3 regions of the Shewanella sp. DW31 genome follow, and region 2 is predicted to be linked to each of the others. Evidence: predicted binding sites of a transcription regulator. Region 2 holds the regulator's gene; each other region holds the start of a gene.
The links. Region 2 encodes NrdR, which represses ribonucleotide reductase genes. Its sites were predicted from a motif close to AAACACNANATNTNGTGTTT; they were not measured.
Positions count from the first base shown of each region.

Region 1: the regulator NrdR is predicted to act here: its motif matches at 1,634-1,653, upstream of nrdD (anaerobic ribonucleoside-triphosphate reductase).
Region 3: the regulator NrdR is predicted to act here: its motif matches at 2,120-2,139, upstream of nrdA (class 1a ribonucleoside-diphosphate reductase subunit alpha).

Region 1 covers NZ_JADWMP020000003.1:147,936-152,225, forward strand. Annotated here, with positions in the region: gene GWI56_RS04155 (MarR family transcriptional regulator) at 126-614, shown strand; gene GWI56_RS04160 (hypothetical protein) at 734-1,423, shown strand; gene nrdD (anaerobic ribonucleoside-triphosphate reductase) at 1,685-3,802, shown strand; gene nrdG (anaerobic ribonucleoside-triphosphate reductase-activating protein) at 3,906-4,290, shown strand, end outside.
Region 2 covers NZ_JADWMP020000011.1:43,959-48,248, forward strand. Annotated here, with positions in the region: gene GWI56_RS11000 (riboflavin synthase) at 1-563, opposite strand, end outside; gene ribD (bifunctional diaminohydroxyphosphoribosylaminopyrimidine deaminase/5-amino-6-(5-phosphoribosylamino)uracil reductase RibD) at 575-1,729, opposite strand; gene nrdR (transcriptional regulator NrdR) at 1,849-2,298, opposite strand; gene glyA (serine hydroxymethyltransferase) at 2,573-3,826, opposite strand; gene ettA (energy-dependent translational throttle protein EttA) at 4,016-4,290, shown strand, end outside.
Region 3 covers NZ_JADWMP020000015.1:45,498-49,787, reverse strand. Annotated here, with positions in the region: gene gyrA (DNA gyrase subunit A) at 1-22, opposite strand, end outside; gene ubiG (bifunctional 2-polyprenyl-6-hydroxyphenol methylase/3-demethylubiquinol 3-O-methyltransferase UbiG) at 408-1,118, shown strand; gene GWI56_RS13500 (HAD-IA family hydrolase) at 1,120-1,791, shown strand; gene nrdA (class 1a ribonucleoside-diphosphate reductase subunit alpha) at 2,294-4,290, shown strand, end outside.

The sequences.
Region 1 (4,290 bases), on a different contig from region 2:
GCGCAAACTAATGATGTTAACTCTACGTGGCTTTAAGATTGAATGCAAATAGTTTGCGCGCAAACTAGATGGGGTGGGACAGATCGGATAAGATAGCGTTATGTTTAAATGACAGGCGCTTAAACGTGCAAAATTGCTTACCTCAACCTGAGCTAGACGCTACAAAACAGACTCATAGCCAAGCTTCTAGCGATCCACTCTGTTTATCCGATAATGTTTGTTTCGCGTTATATTCTGCGAGCAATGCATTAGTGCGTGCTTATCGGCCTCTACTCGAGGCATACGAGTTAACTTTCCCTCAATATTTAGTGATGCAAACCCTGTGGCGTCAAAACGGCTGTAGCCAAACCCAGCTATCAATGGCGACTAAACTCGATATGGGAACCTTAACGCCCATCGTCAAGCGGTTAGAGTTGAAGGGGTTGATTACGCGATTAGCCTGCGTTGAAGATGAGCGGAAAAAGCTGATCACTCTGACAAGTCAAGGAGAGGGTATCAGGCACGAAGCTCTTGCCTTGAAGCAAACCTTGCTTGATAAAGTGCAGATGGACGCTGAGGCACTCGATTTATTAAGGCGGCAATGTCTTGCCTTGATCGAAGATATACAGTCCTAGATATAAGTTGGTTTATGCATAGTGATGCTATTAACTCAGGGGTTGCACTGATTAATACTTGATTGGCTTAGTTTTTGCTTTAAAACAGTCATTGAGTCTTAGACGCCGAATTTTTGACGATGAATTCTATTTTAAATGCCTTTAATCTTAATCGCAGCAGTGCCAGTATCGCCGATGCCTATGGTGCCAATAGCCAAAAGACGAGCACGGCTAAAACCGATACTACGACAGAAACAAATAAAACGCAGACGGATGCTACCAAATCCGATAACGGTAAAACCGATGAGATAGCGCTGTCGCCACGGGCGCAACGCGCACAGAAAATTCAATCAATGGCGAAGGATTTTTTTGCCGATGGTCAATTTGGCGTCGCCGATATTCCCGCATTGGTGTCGCGCTTACAAAAAGATGGCATTTTATCGGATGTGCAACTCGAGCGTTTATCGAAAAACGGTATTACAGTGCCGAGCACAACAACGCCGACTAAACAATCGTTGCAAGATTTTTTAGATGATGAAATCAAGTCATTAGCTAAAAAATCACCTAATAATCCTCTTATCAATACCTTAGTTGATGCTAAAAACGTCTTAACCAATATGGATGATGCTCAGTCGCCGGTGCTAGCCCAGAAGGCCACGAAAGTCCTTAGCCAATTGACGGATTATTTGAATTCTGAACCTCCGCTTACGGATGCTCAAAAGCAGCAGTGGCAGGGGCTAAAATCTATGATGCAACTTGCTTCATCTATGGGGGCACATCAATCTGCATCGGGCCAACTCAGTAGTTATCTTGCGCTTGCTAAACGTTAATTCACATCCATAGTGCGTGATAAACACAAATTGTCACGCATTCAACTAGCTGGGTTTAATCAGCAGGTCAAGGCGCAATTTTCAGATAATTGGGCCTAGCTGCAGTTCTTGTTTGTTCTTTTATTTCATCCTAAAAACTATGATCTGGATCATGGACTCCTTACCGTCATTGTAGCCTAATGCTCTACATATTGTGTTTTATGCTTTTAAAATCACTAGATGTAGTGTTAATTTTTAGGCGAGATGGAGAGGAACTGAACAATGCCAGTCGTAATTAAGCGTGATGGTTGCCGCACACCTTTTGATGAAACAAGGATACGGGATGCAGTGAATGCCGCTGCAAACTCAGTTGGAATAGAGGATGGCGACTATGCAGCGACAGTGGCAGCGTGTATCAGTCAGAGCGTCGCGCCATTAGCAGAAGTCGATATCCACCATCTACAAGATGCGGTTGAGAATTTACTGATGGAAGGGCCGTACAAGTCCCTTGCGCGCGTGTATATCGAATACCGTCACGACAGAGATGTGTGCCGTGAAGCGACCAGTAAACTCAACCTCGAAATCCGTGGTTTAGTTGAGCAAAGCAATGCGGCTTTACTCAATGAAAATGCTAATAAAGATTCAAAAGTCATTCCTACTCAGCGGGATTTACTCGCGGGCATAGTCGCCAAACATTACGCCAAGAGTCATATTTTGCCAAAGGATGTGGTCGCTGCCCATGAGGCGGGCGAGATCCATTACCACGACCTAGATTACTCGCCGTTTTTCCCGATGTTTAACTGCATGTTGATTGATTTAGCTGGCATGTTGACCCACGGCTTTAAAATGGGTAATGCCGAAATTGAAACCCCTAAGTCTATTTCAACAGCGACAGCAGTGACCGCGCAGATCATTGCCCAAGTGGCGAGCCATATCTATGGCGGAACTACTATCAACCGTATCGATGAAGTGTTAGCGCCATTTGTCGCTAAGAGCTACGACAAGCATTACCAAATTGCCCTGAATTGGAAGATCACCGACGCCAAAGCCTTTGCCACGGCGCAAACTGAAAAAGAATGTCACGATGCATTCCAGTCTTTGGAATATGAGGTCAATACTTTACACACTGCCAATGGCCAAACACCGTTCGTGACCTTCGGGTTTGGTTTAGGCACGTCATGGGAATCACGCTTAATTCAGCAATCAATGCTCAAAGTGCGGATGGCGGGATTGGGTAAAAATCGCAAGACGGCAGTATTCCCTAAGCTAGTGTTTGCGATTCGTGATGGCATTAATCATAAAGCGGGCGATTGCAATTACGATGTAAAACAGATGGCGCTCAAATGCGCGACAATGCGCATGTATCCCGACATCCTCAACTACGAGCAAGTCGAGAAAGTGACCGGTTCATTTAAAACCCCAATGGGCTGCCGTAGCTTTTTAGGCACCTATGAAGAAAATGGTGAGCTTGTGCATGAAGGGCGCAATAATTTGGGAGTGGTCAGTTTAAACCTGCCGCGGATTGCCTTAGAAGCCAATGGCGATGAGACTGAGTTTTATCGCATTTTAGATGACAGACTAGTATTAGCCCGTAAAGCACTGGATACCCGTATTGAGCGACTGAACGGTGTTAAAGCCCGCGTGGCACCTATCCTTTATATGGAAGGCGCCTGTGGTGTACGTTTGCGGGCAGATGATGATGTGGCGCAAATCTTTAAAAATGGCCGTGCGTCGATTTCACTCGGTTACATTGGACTGCATGAAACCATGAATGCACTCTATGGCACCCAAACCCATGTATTTGATGATGCACAATTAAGGGAAAAAGCCGTTGCTATTGTAGCTTATCTTAAAGCGGCTACCGATGCGTGGAAGGCCGAAACAGGTTATGGCTTTAGTCTGTATAGCACGCCAAGTGAAAGTCTCTGCAGCCGTTTTTGTAAACTGGATGCGAAGCAATTTGGGCTAGTCACAGGGGTGACAGATAAGGGCTATTACACCAATAGTTTTCACCTCGATGTGGAAAAAAGTGTTAACCCTTACGATAAAATTGATTTTGAACAGCCATATCCCGCTATCGCGAACGGTGGTTTTATTTGTTACGGCGAATATCCCAATATGCAGCATAACCTCGAAGCGCTGGAAAACGTCTGGGATTATAGCTACAGCCGCGTGCCTTACTATGGCACTAACACACCAATTGATGAATGCTATGACTGTGGCTTTACCGGCGAATTTAGTTGTACCAGTAAAGGGTTCACTTGCCCTAAGTGTGGCAATCATGAGCCTAGTCGAGTCTCTGTGACGCGCCGTGTGTGCGGTTACTTAGGCAGTCCTGATGCGCGGCCCTTTAATTATGGCAAGCAAGAAGAAGTAAAACGCAGGATCAAACACTTGTAACACTATTACCTTATTCTACCTGTTAGACTTATTCCGTGGCATCAATGGTGTCATGGGGTAAGTACCAATGTTAAAAGATGAAATGCACTGTGAGTGACCATCAATGAATTACCATCAGTATTTCCCTATCGATGTGGTCAATGGCCCAGGTACCCGTGCGACCTTGTTTGTCTCTGGCTGTGAGCACCAGTGCCGCGGTTGTTACAACCAAAGCACTTGGGATCCCCGTTCTGGGCATGTATTTGATAGGACGATGGAAGATAGGATTATTGCCGATCTTAATGATAAGCGGATTGTGCGCCGTGGTTTATCGCTTTCGGGCGGAGATCCTTTATTGCCTGTCAATCTCAGTGCCATTTTGACGCTCGTCAAACGAGTCAAGGCTGAGTGTAAGGGGAAGGATATTTGGCTGTGGACAGGTTATGTGCTCGATGAGTTGAGTGATGAACAGCGCGCCGTGTTGGCCTATATTGATGTGCTGGTGGACG
Region 2 (4,290 bases):
CGGGCGATTAAATCCACTTCGATATTCACCTTATCGCCTGCTTGCAGGTCGATTAACGTGGTTTCACCTGCAGTATGCGGCACTATGGTCAAGCGGAATCGACTACCGTCCACCTCGTTAACTGTCAGACTCACGCCATCAATGGTGATGGAACCTTTATGGGCAATGTAACGCCCAAGCTCTGCGGGTGCGGCTAACCAAAATTCAATGGCTTGACCACGCACTAAGCGTTGCTCAACCGTTGCAATACCGTCAACATGGCCGCTGACCATATGGCCGCCTAAGCGTGTAGTTGGGGTGACGGCTTTTTCAAGATTCACCTTAGTGCCCACTTTGTAGTTTGCAAAGCCAGTTAGACTCACAGTTTCAGCTGATACATCAGCCACATAACCGTCTGCTAATTGCTGCACAACCGTTAAGCACACACCGTTGGTAGCAATACTGTCGCCTAAACGCACATCGTTTAAATCCAGTTTGCCGCTCGCCACGGTAAGACGAATATCATCGCCTTTACGCTCCAGTTTGCGCAGGGTGCCAACGGCTTCAATAATCCCAGTAAACATGGTTAACTCACTTAATTAAATAAAGAAGTATCAAGCTTAACGCTTAAGATTAAACGGGTATCTGGCCCTAATTTGCGCTCATCTACCAAAATTAGTGCAGGAATGTGTGCCATGGTTTGATAATCGGGCAATTGCAGCAGATTACGCCCATGCCCACCGAGGATTTTCATCGCTTGATATAGCACTAACTCATCGGCCAGCCCCTGCGCTAAAAATGCGCCCGCTAAGGTTGCACCCGCTTCCACCAACACGTGATTACAGCTTTGGCCTAAATAGCTTAATAGTTCAGGCAATGAGACACGACCTGCAATTGCAGGTAACACGAGGCAACTCACATGGGAGGGCAATTGTGCTTGAAAGTCTGCGGGATAAGCCACGGTCGAGACCAAGAGTATCGGCGATACGATAGTCAAGCAGGCGGCCGATAACGGCAAACGGGCGCGGCTGTCGAGTATGACTCTTAATGGCTGCAGTAATTGCGCCTCGGTTACACTGTCTTTTAAGCTGCCAAGTTCCTGATAACGCACATTGAGTGAGGGATCGTCCGCCAATATGGTTTCAATTCCCGTGACCAGTGCACAAGAACGTAAACGTAATCGCTGCACGTCGCGGCGAGATTCTGGACCAGTTATCCATTTAGACACACCGTTAGACAGCGCGGTTTTACCATCGAGACTCGCAGCCAATTTGACTGTAACTCTGGGTAAACCCGATTCCATCCGCTTCATAAAGCCTACATTCAAGGCATAGGCTTCATCGCGATGTAATCCCACATCCACTTCAATACCGGCGTCACGCAGCATTTGAATGCCACGACCACCTACTTGCGGATTAGGATCTTCCACCGCCACCACCACACGTTTAACGCCAATATTGATCAGCGCCAAGGCGCAGGGCGGCGTGCGGCCATAATGGCTGCAGGGCTCTAGGGTGACATAGGCGGTTGCGCCACGGGCGTGTTCACCAGCCATACGTAGTGCGTGCACTTCGGCGTGGGGCTCACCTGCTTTTTGATGATAACCTTCACCGATGATTTGGTTATCGTTAACGATAACGCAGCCCACACTAGGATTGGGTCTTGTGGTGTAAAAGCCTTTGCGCGCCAATTGAATCGCGCGGCTCATCATTTGGGTATCGAGTACGGACCAACTTATGTTCAAGCTCATGTTCAACCCTGTTGTTAAAGGTTCCGGCTTTCACCAGTCTTACAAACCTGTCTTTTAAATTTGTGCTTTCACGCCAATAGCTCGTACACGTCTGCCTTATCGGCGACAAAACTCGATGACTACTTTTGCAGCTTGGCGATGGCTTCACCAAATTCAGACACGTCTTCAAAGGCACGGTACACAGAAGCGAAACGAATGTAGGCGACTTTATCTAGGCTCATCAATTGCTCCATCATTAAGTTACCCACCATTTCTGACGGCACTTCCCGCTCGCCAGTGGCGCGCAGGGTAGACTTGATTTTGCTGAGTGCTTGCTCGATTTCATCCATAGACACGGGGCGTTTTTCAACGGCGCGTAACATGCCACCTTGGAGTTTTTCTTCATCGAAGGGTTGGCGTGAACCATCGCGCTTAATCACCCTAGGCATGACTAACTCGGCGCCTTCGAAGGTGGTAAATCGTTCATGGCATTCGGTGCATTCTCGGCGACGGCGCACTTGGTGGCCTTCCGCCACTAATCGAGAATCGATGACTTTAGTATCTGTCGCGCTGCAAAATGGACAATGCATTGAGCCTCCTGCCAGTGAATGATCGTAAAGCGTTAATGGGTTTACCTGTTAAATATCAGTCAAAAGCCATGGATTTAAACTTAAGATTTTACCAATAAAAATGGCCGCGAGATGCGGCCATGGGATTTTATCCTATTTATGGGCTGAGGTTAACTACCTGAGCTTAACAACTTAATGTTAAGTGCCTGATGCTAAGTACCTGATGTGACAAGTATCAAGTCAGTCGGCGATCAATCTCGGCCCTTCATCTACTAAACGTAGATGCATAGGCAAATTAGCCGTAAACAGGGAAACGTGCACACAGTGCCAATACTTGGCCCTTAACACGCTCAATCACAGCAGGATTGTTCGCATCATCAAGGATGTCACAAATCCAGCCAGTCAGCTCTTTCGATTCCGCTTCTTTAAAGCCGCGGCGCGTAATGGCTGGCGTACCGATACGCACACCTGAGGTCACAAAGGGTGAACGTGGATCGTTTGGCACTGAGTTTTTGTTCACGGTAATGTTAGCGCTACCTAAGGCGGCATCGGCTTCTTTACCCGTTAAGTCACGACCAATCAGGTCAACTAGCATTAAGTGGTTGCTGGTTCCGCCAGAGACGATTTTGTAACCGCGCTCAAGGAACACTTCAACCATAGCTTTAGCGTTGTTAACCACTTGCTGTTGGTAAACTTTAAATTCTGGCTCTAGGGCTTCTTTGAACGCCACCGCTTTACCGGCGATAACGTGCATCAATGGGCCACCTTGACCGCCTGGGAATACCGCAGAGTTCAACTTTTTGTACAAGTCTTCATCGTCAGCAGCAGATAGGATCACGCCACCACGAGGACCCGCTAAGGTTTTGTGGGTCGTAGATGTCACAACGTGCGCGTGTGGTACTGGGTTTGGATAAACGCCCGCAGCAATAAGACCGGCAACGTGCGCCATGTCGACAAATAAATAAGCACCGATTTTGTCTGCGATTTCACGCATTTTTGCCCAATCAACGATACCTGAATAAGCAGAGAAACCGCCGATCATCATCTTAGGCTTGTGTTCTATGGCAATACGTTCCATCTCTTCGTAGTCAATTTTGCCAGACTCGTCGATACCGTAAGGAATGATGTTGTACAGTTTGCCAGAGAAGTTAACCGGTGAACCGTGGGTCAAGTGACCACCGTGAGCTAAGTTCATGCCCAGTACGGTATCGCCAGGTTTTAACAATGCCATGTAAACCGCGCTGTTTGCCTGTGAACCTGAATGAGGTTGTACGTTAGCGTAAGTTGCGCCAAACAGTTGTTTAGCACGTTCAATCGCTAAGGTTTCAACTACGTCCACATACTCACAACCACCGTAGTAACGCTTGCCTGGATAGCCTTCAGCGTACTTATTGGTTAACTGTGAACCTTGCGCTTCCATCACGCGTGGACTGGTGTAGTTTTCAGAAGCAATCAGCTCAATATGCTCTTCTTGACGCAGAGTTTCATTCTGAATTGCGTTAAACAGTTCCGGATCATAATCTGCGATATTCATATCTTTTTTCAGCATTGCTTACTCCAGCTGCCAATTCTTATAGGTAGGGTTGCGCGGTATTCTACTCGGAACGCGGTCACAATCCCAGTATTTGAAACATGAAATTCCTGCAGAGAGTGCTTGAACTTGGCTCATTGTCGAGTTGAGTTCGGCGCGCAATCGAGTAGAATTAGTCGCATCATTAGTCACTTAAGATAGAGAAAAATGGCTCAGTTTGTTTACAGCATGCTGCGGGTGGGTAAAATTGTTCCGCCTAAGAAGCAGATCCTTAAAGATATTTCTTTAAGCTTTTTCCCCGGCGCCAAAATTGGCGTACTCGGCCTCAACGGTTCAGGTAAGTCGACACTACTGCGCATTATGGCGGGTATCGACACCGAAATTGAAGGCGAAGCGCGCCCAATGCCGGGATTGAAAATCGGTTACCTGCCGCAGGAACCTAAACTCGATCCGAATCAAACCGTACGTGAAGCGATTGAAGA
Region 3 (4,290 bases), on a different contig from region 2:
TAGATGATGCCAGATCAGTCATAAACTGCTCGTTCCCCTGAAAAATAGCCGACAACGTATAATCCGTATCATTGCCTAGCCCAAAAACGTGATTTGGCATTCTAACACAGTTATTTAATGTCGCCAGACCTATCATTATCGAATTGAGAGTCTGGTGGCTTAATAGATGAAAACACTGTCAATTTGGTCGTTTGTGCGATAAACAAGCGTTGAAATTCACGGCTTACGATGAGGAAAAATCGCCAAAGGGATAAAGTAAAAGGTCGATACGGAGCACAACAATTAACATAAAAGCAGATAACTGCTGAAAATTCACTCAACCACAAGGGCTTAGCTCAGTCGAGCACTTTGTTTATCAAACATAGTCGTTATAATAGCCGCACAATACAGCTTCTTCAGGTAATAGCATGCATCAGAATACCAATGTAGACCCACAGGAAATCGCAAAGTTTGAACGTATGGCCGAAACTTGGTGGGATCTCAACGGCGAATTTAAGCCGCTGCATCTATTGAACCCGCTGCGCTTAAACTATATCGATCAAACCGCAGGTGGTATTTTCGGCAAGAAAGTGCTCGACGTTGGTTGCGGCGGCGGGATTTTATCTGAAAGCATGGCCCGTATCGGTGCCGAGGTTGATGGTCTCGACATGGGTGATGAGCCCTTAGAAGTCGCGCGCCTGCATGCCCTCGAAACGGGCGTGAGCATTAATTATGTAAAAAATACTGCCGAGGCCCACAGCCAAGATCATCAAGCCTATTACGATGTGGTGACCTGCATGGAAATGCTCGAACATGTACCCGATCCACAATCTGTGATCAAGGCTTGCTGTGACATGGTTAAACCCGGTGGTCATGTGTTTTTCTCCACCATCAACCGCAACATTAAATCCTACGTGCACACCATTTTAGGTGCGGAATATTTGCTAAAAATGCTGCCAGTTGGCACCCACGAGCATAAAAAATTCATTAAGCCTTCGGAGCTGATTGAGCTAGTAGATAATACCGATCTTATCTGTACCGATGCCTTAGGGGTAAGCTACAACCCATTGACGGGCATTTTTAAGTACACGCCAAAGGTTGATGTGAATTACATGATAGCGACGCGTAAGGTTGATTAATATGAGTCTGGCACAGATCCAAGGCGTACTGTTCGATCTCGACGGCACCTTAGCCGATACCGCGCCGGATCTGGTGCAAGCCCTCAATTTAAGTCTTCAGGACGTCGGCATCGCCGCGCAGCCGTTAGCGGCCATGCGCTACGCCGCATCCCACGGCAGTTTTGCTTTAGTCGATGCGGCAATACCCAATGCAGCGGATGATCTTCGTACTCAAGTTCAGCAAGGGCTGCTCGCCCACTATCAGCGCATTAATGGCGATCACTGTGCGCTATTCACAGGCATTGCTGCATTACTCGACTGGCTCGAGTTAACGCAACTGCCGTTTGGGGTGATCACCAACAAGCCTGCCCGCTTTACCCGTCCCTTATTGCGAAAACTGAATTTACACTTACGTATGCCCGTTATCATCAGTGGCGATTCAACCAAACACGCTAAACCCCACACAGCACCTATGCTGTTAGGCGCACAACAGCTGAACTGTGCTCCAGAGCACATTTTGTATCTTGGGGATGCCGAGCGAGATTTGCTCGCGGCCAAGGCTGCTGGCATGTTAGGCGGCGTGGCCCTATGGGGTTATCTGGGCGTGAACGACAAGCCGTTGCAATGGCCAGCGCACGCGCATTTTGCGAGCCCAACTGAGCTACATCAAGCACTAATCGAAGCATTGGCTTAACAACATCAACCAAAAACAGCGCCTACAATGCTCACGAATAAGGCATCCAATACGTAACTTCACTGACGAACATCAGTGTGTCAGCATACTATTTATGACCCACGGAAAAAGTCAGGCGGATAAAAGATCGGCACTCGTGAGCGATCGCGATCTAAAGAAAAGATCGCCTAAAAATCCCCCATGAGTGTGACACGCTAACCTGAAATTGAGCTTCAAGGTTAGTCGTTACTAACGCAAAATTTTATCCTCACGTTATCCACAAGATGTCCCCTGAATTCAGACTTGCAAATAGGGGCAAACCTCACTATCTTGTATCCCATATAATTTAAAACACCATATCTTGTGTATAGGTAACAATCAGACACACTAGAAGCTCGCCGCTTAATTGACTCGTTTGTAACCAGTCAGCTGTATTTAAGGGACGATTATTGATTGTTTTACAAGGATACGTACGGTGATTTTGCTCACCTAAATACATATAAGAACCAAGGCCTATCTCCAAATGAATAGCACTATGACAGTCACAAAACGCTGTGGCGATCGTGAGAATATCGATCTCGAAAAAATACACCGCGTAATTACTTGGGCAGCCAAGGGATTAAAAAACGTTTCTGTTTCGGAAGTTGAACTTCGCTCGCACCTACAGTTTTTCGATGGCATCCCAACCGAAGCTATCCATGAAACCATTATCAAGGCTGCGGCGGATTTAATTTCTCCAGAATCACCGGACTATCAGTTCCTCGCTGCCCGTTTAGCGGTGTTTCATTTGCGTAAGAAGGCCTTCGGTCAGTTTGAGCCGCCCGCATTGTATGCTCACGTGACTAAGTTGGTTGAGCTAGGTAAATACGATCAACACATTTTAAGAGATTACACTCGCGAAGAGCTGGATGTGATGGATACCTATATCGACCATTGGCGCGATATGGACTTCTCTTACGCAGCGGTAAAACAGCTTGAAGGCAAATATTTAGTTCAAAACCGTGTGACCCACGAAATCTATGAGAGCGCGCAGTTCCTTTACATTTTGGTCGCGGCTTGCTTGTTTGCCCGTTATCCAAAAGAGACGCGCCTGAAATACGTTAAAGATTTCTATGACGCGGTATCAACTTTTAAACTGTCGCTGCCAACGCCAATTATGGCCGGTGTGCGCACCCCAACGCGTCAGTTTAGCTCTTGCGTACTGATCGAATGTGGTGACAGCTTAGATTCTATCAACGCGACCGCTTCGTCTATCGTGAAATATGTCAGCCAACGTGCGGGTATCGGTATTAACGCTGGTCGTATTCGCGCCTTAGGTAGCCCAATCCGTGGTGGTGAAGCCTTCCACACAGGTTGTTTACCTTTCTATAAGTATTTCCAAACCGCAGTGAAGTCGTGTTCTCAAGGCGGCGTGCGTGGCGGTGCTGCGACCCTGTTCTACCCTATTTGGCACTTAGAAGTCGAATCTCTGCTGGTATTGAAAAATAACCGCGGCGTCGAAGACAACCGTATCCGTCATTTAGACTACGGTGTGCAGTTAAACAAAATCATGTATCAACGTCTGATCAAAGGCGAAAACATCAGTTTATTTAGCCCATCTGACGTACCTGGCTTGTACGATGCTTTCTTTGAAGATCAAAACGAATTCGAACGTTTATATGTGCAATATGAGCAAGACAGCAGCATTCGTAAGAAAACCATAAAAGCAGTTGAGCTGTTTTCACTGATGATGCAAGAGCGTGCCTCAACGGGCCGTATCTACATTCAGAACGTGGATCACTGCAACACTCACAGCCCGTTCGATTCAAAAGTTGCGCCGATCAGACAGTCTAACCTGTGTCTTGAAATCGCCCTGCCGACTAAACCATTGAACAACATCGATGATCCAGAAGGTGAAATCGCGCTTTGTACGCTGTCAGCACTTAACTTAGGTTCTATCAAAGAATTATCTGATATTGAGCCATTAGCCGACCTCGCCGTACGCGCACTGGATAATCTATTGGATTATCAAGATTACCCTATCAAGGCTGCTCAAATTGCCTCGATGAATCGCCGTACTTTAGGCATAGGCGTGATCAACTTCGCTAACTATTTAGCGAAAAACGGCATGAAGTATTCCGATGGTAGCGCGAACGCTTTAACCCACAGAACCTTCGAAGCGATTCAGTACTATTTACTGAAAGCCTCAATGAACTTAGCCAAAGAGCAAGGTGCGTGTCCGTTATTCCACGAGACCACTTACTCTCAAGGTATTTTGCCAATCGATACCTACAAACGTGACTTGGATAAAATTTGTGCCGAACCATTGCACTTAGACTGGGAATCACTGCGTAGCGATATCAAGCAATATGGCCTGCGTAACTCAACGCTGTCGGCATTAATGCCATCAGAAACCTCGTCGCAAATCTCCAATGCGACCAATGGTATTGAGCCACCACGTGGCCTTATCAGCGTGAAATCGAGCAAAGACGGTCAGCTAAAACAAGTGGTACCAGATTTCGATACACTGAAAGATAGCTA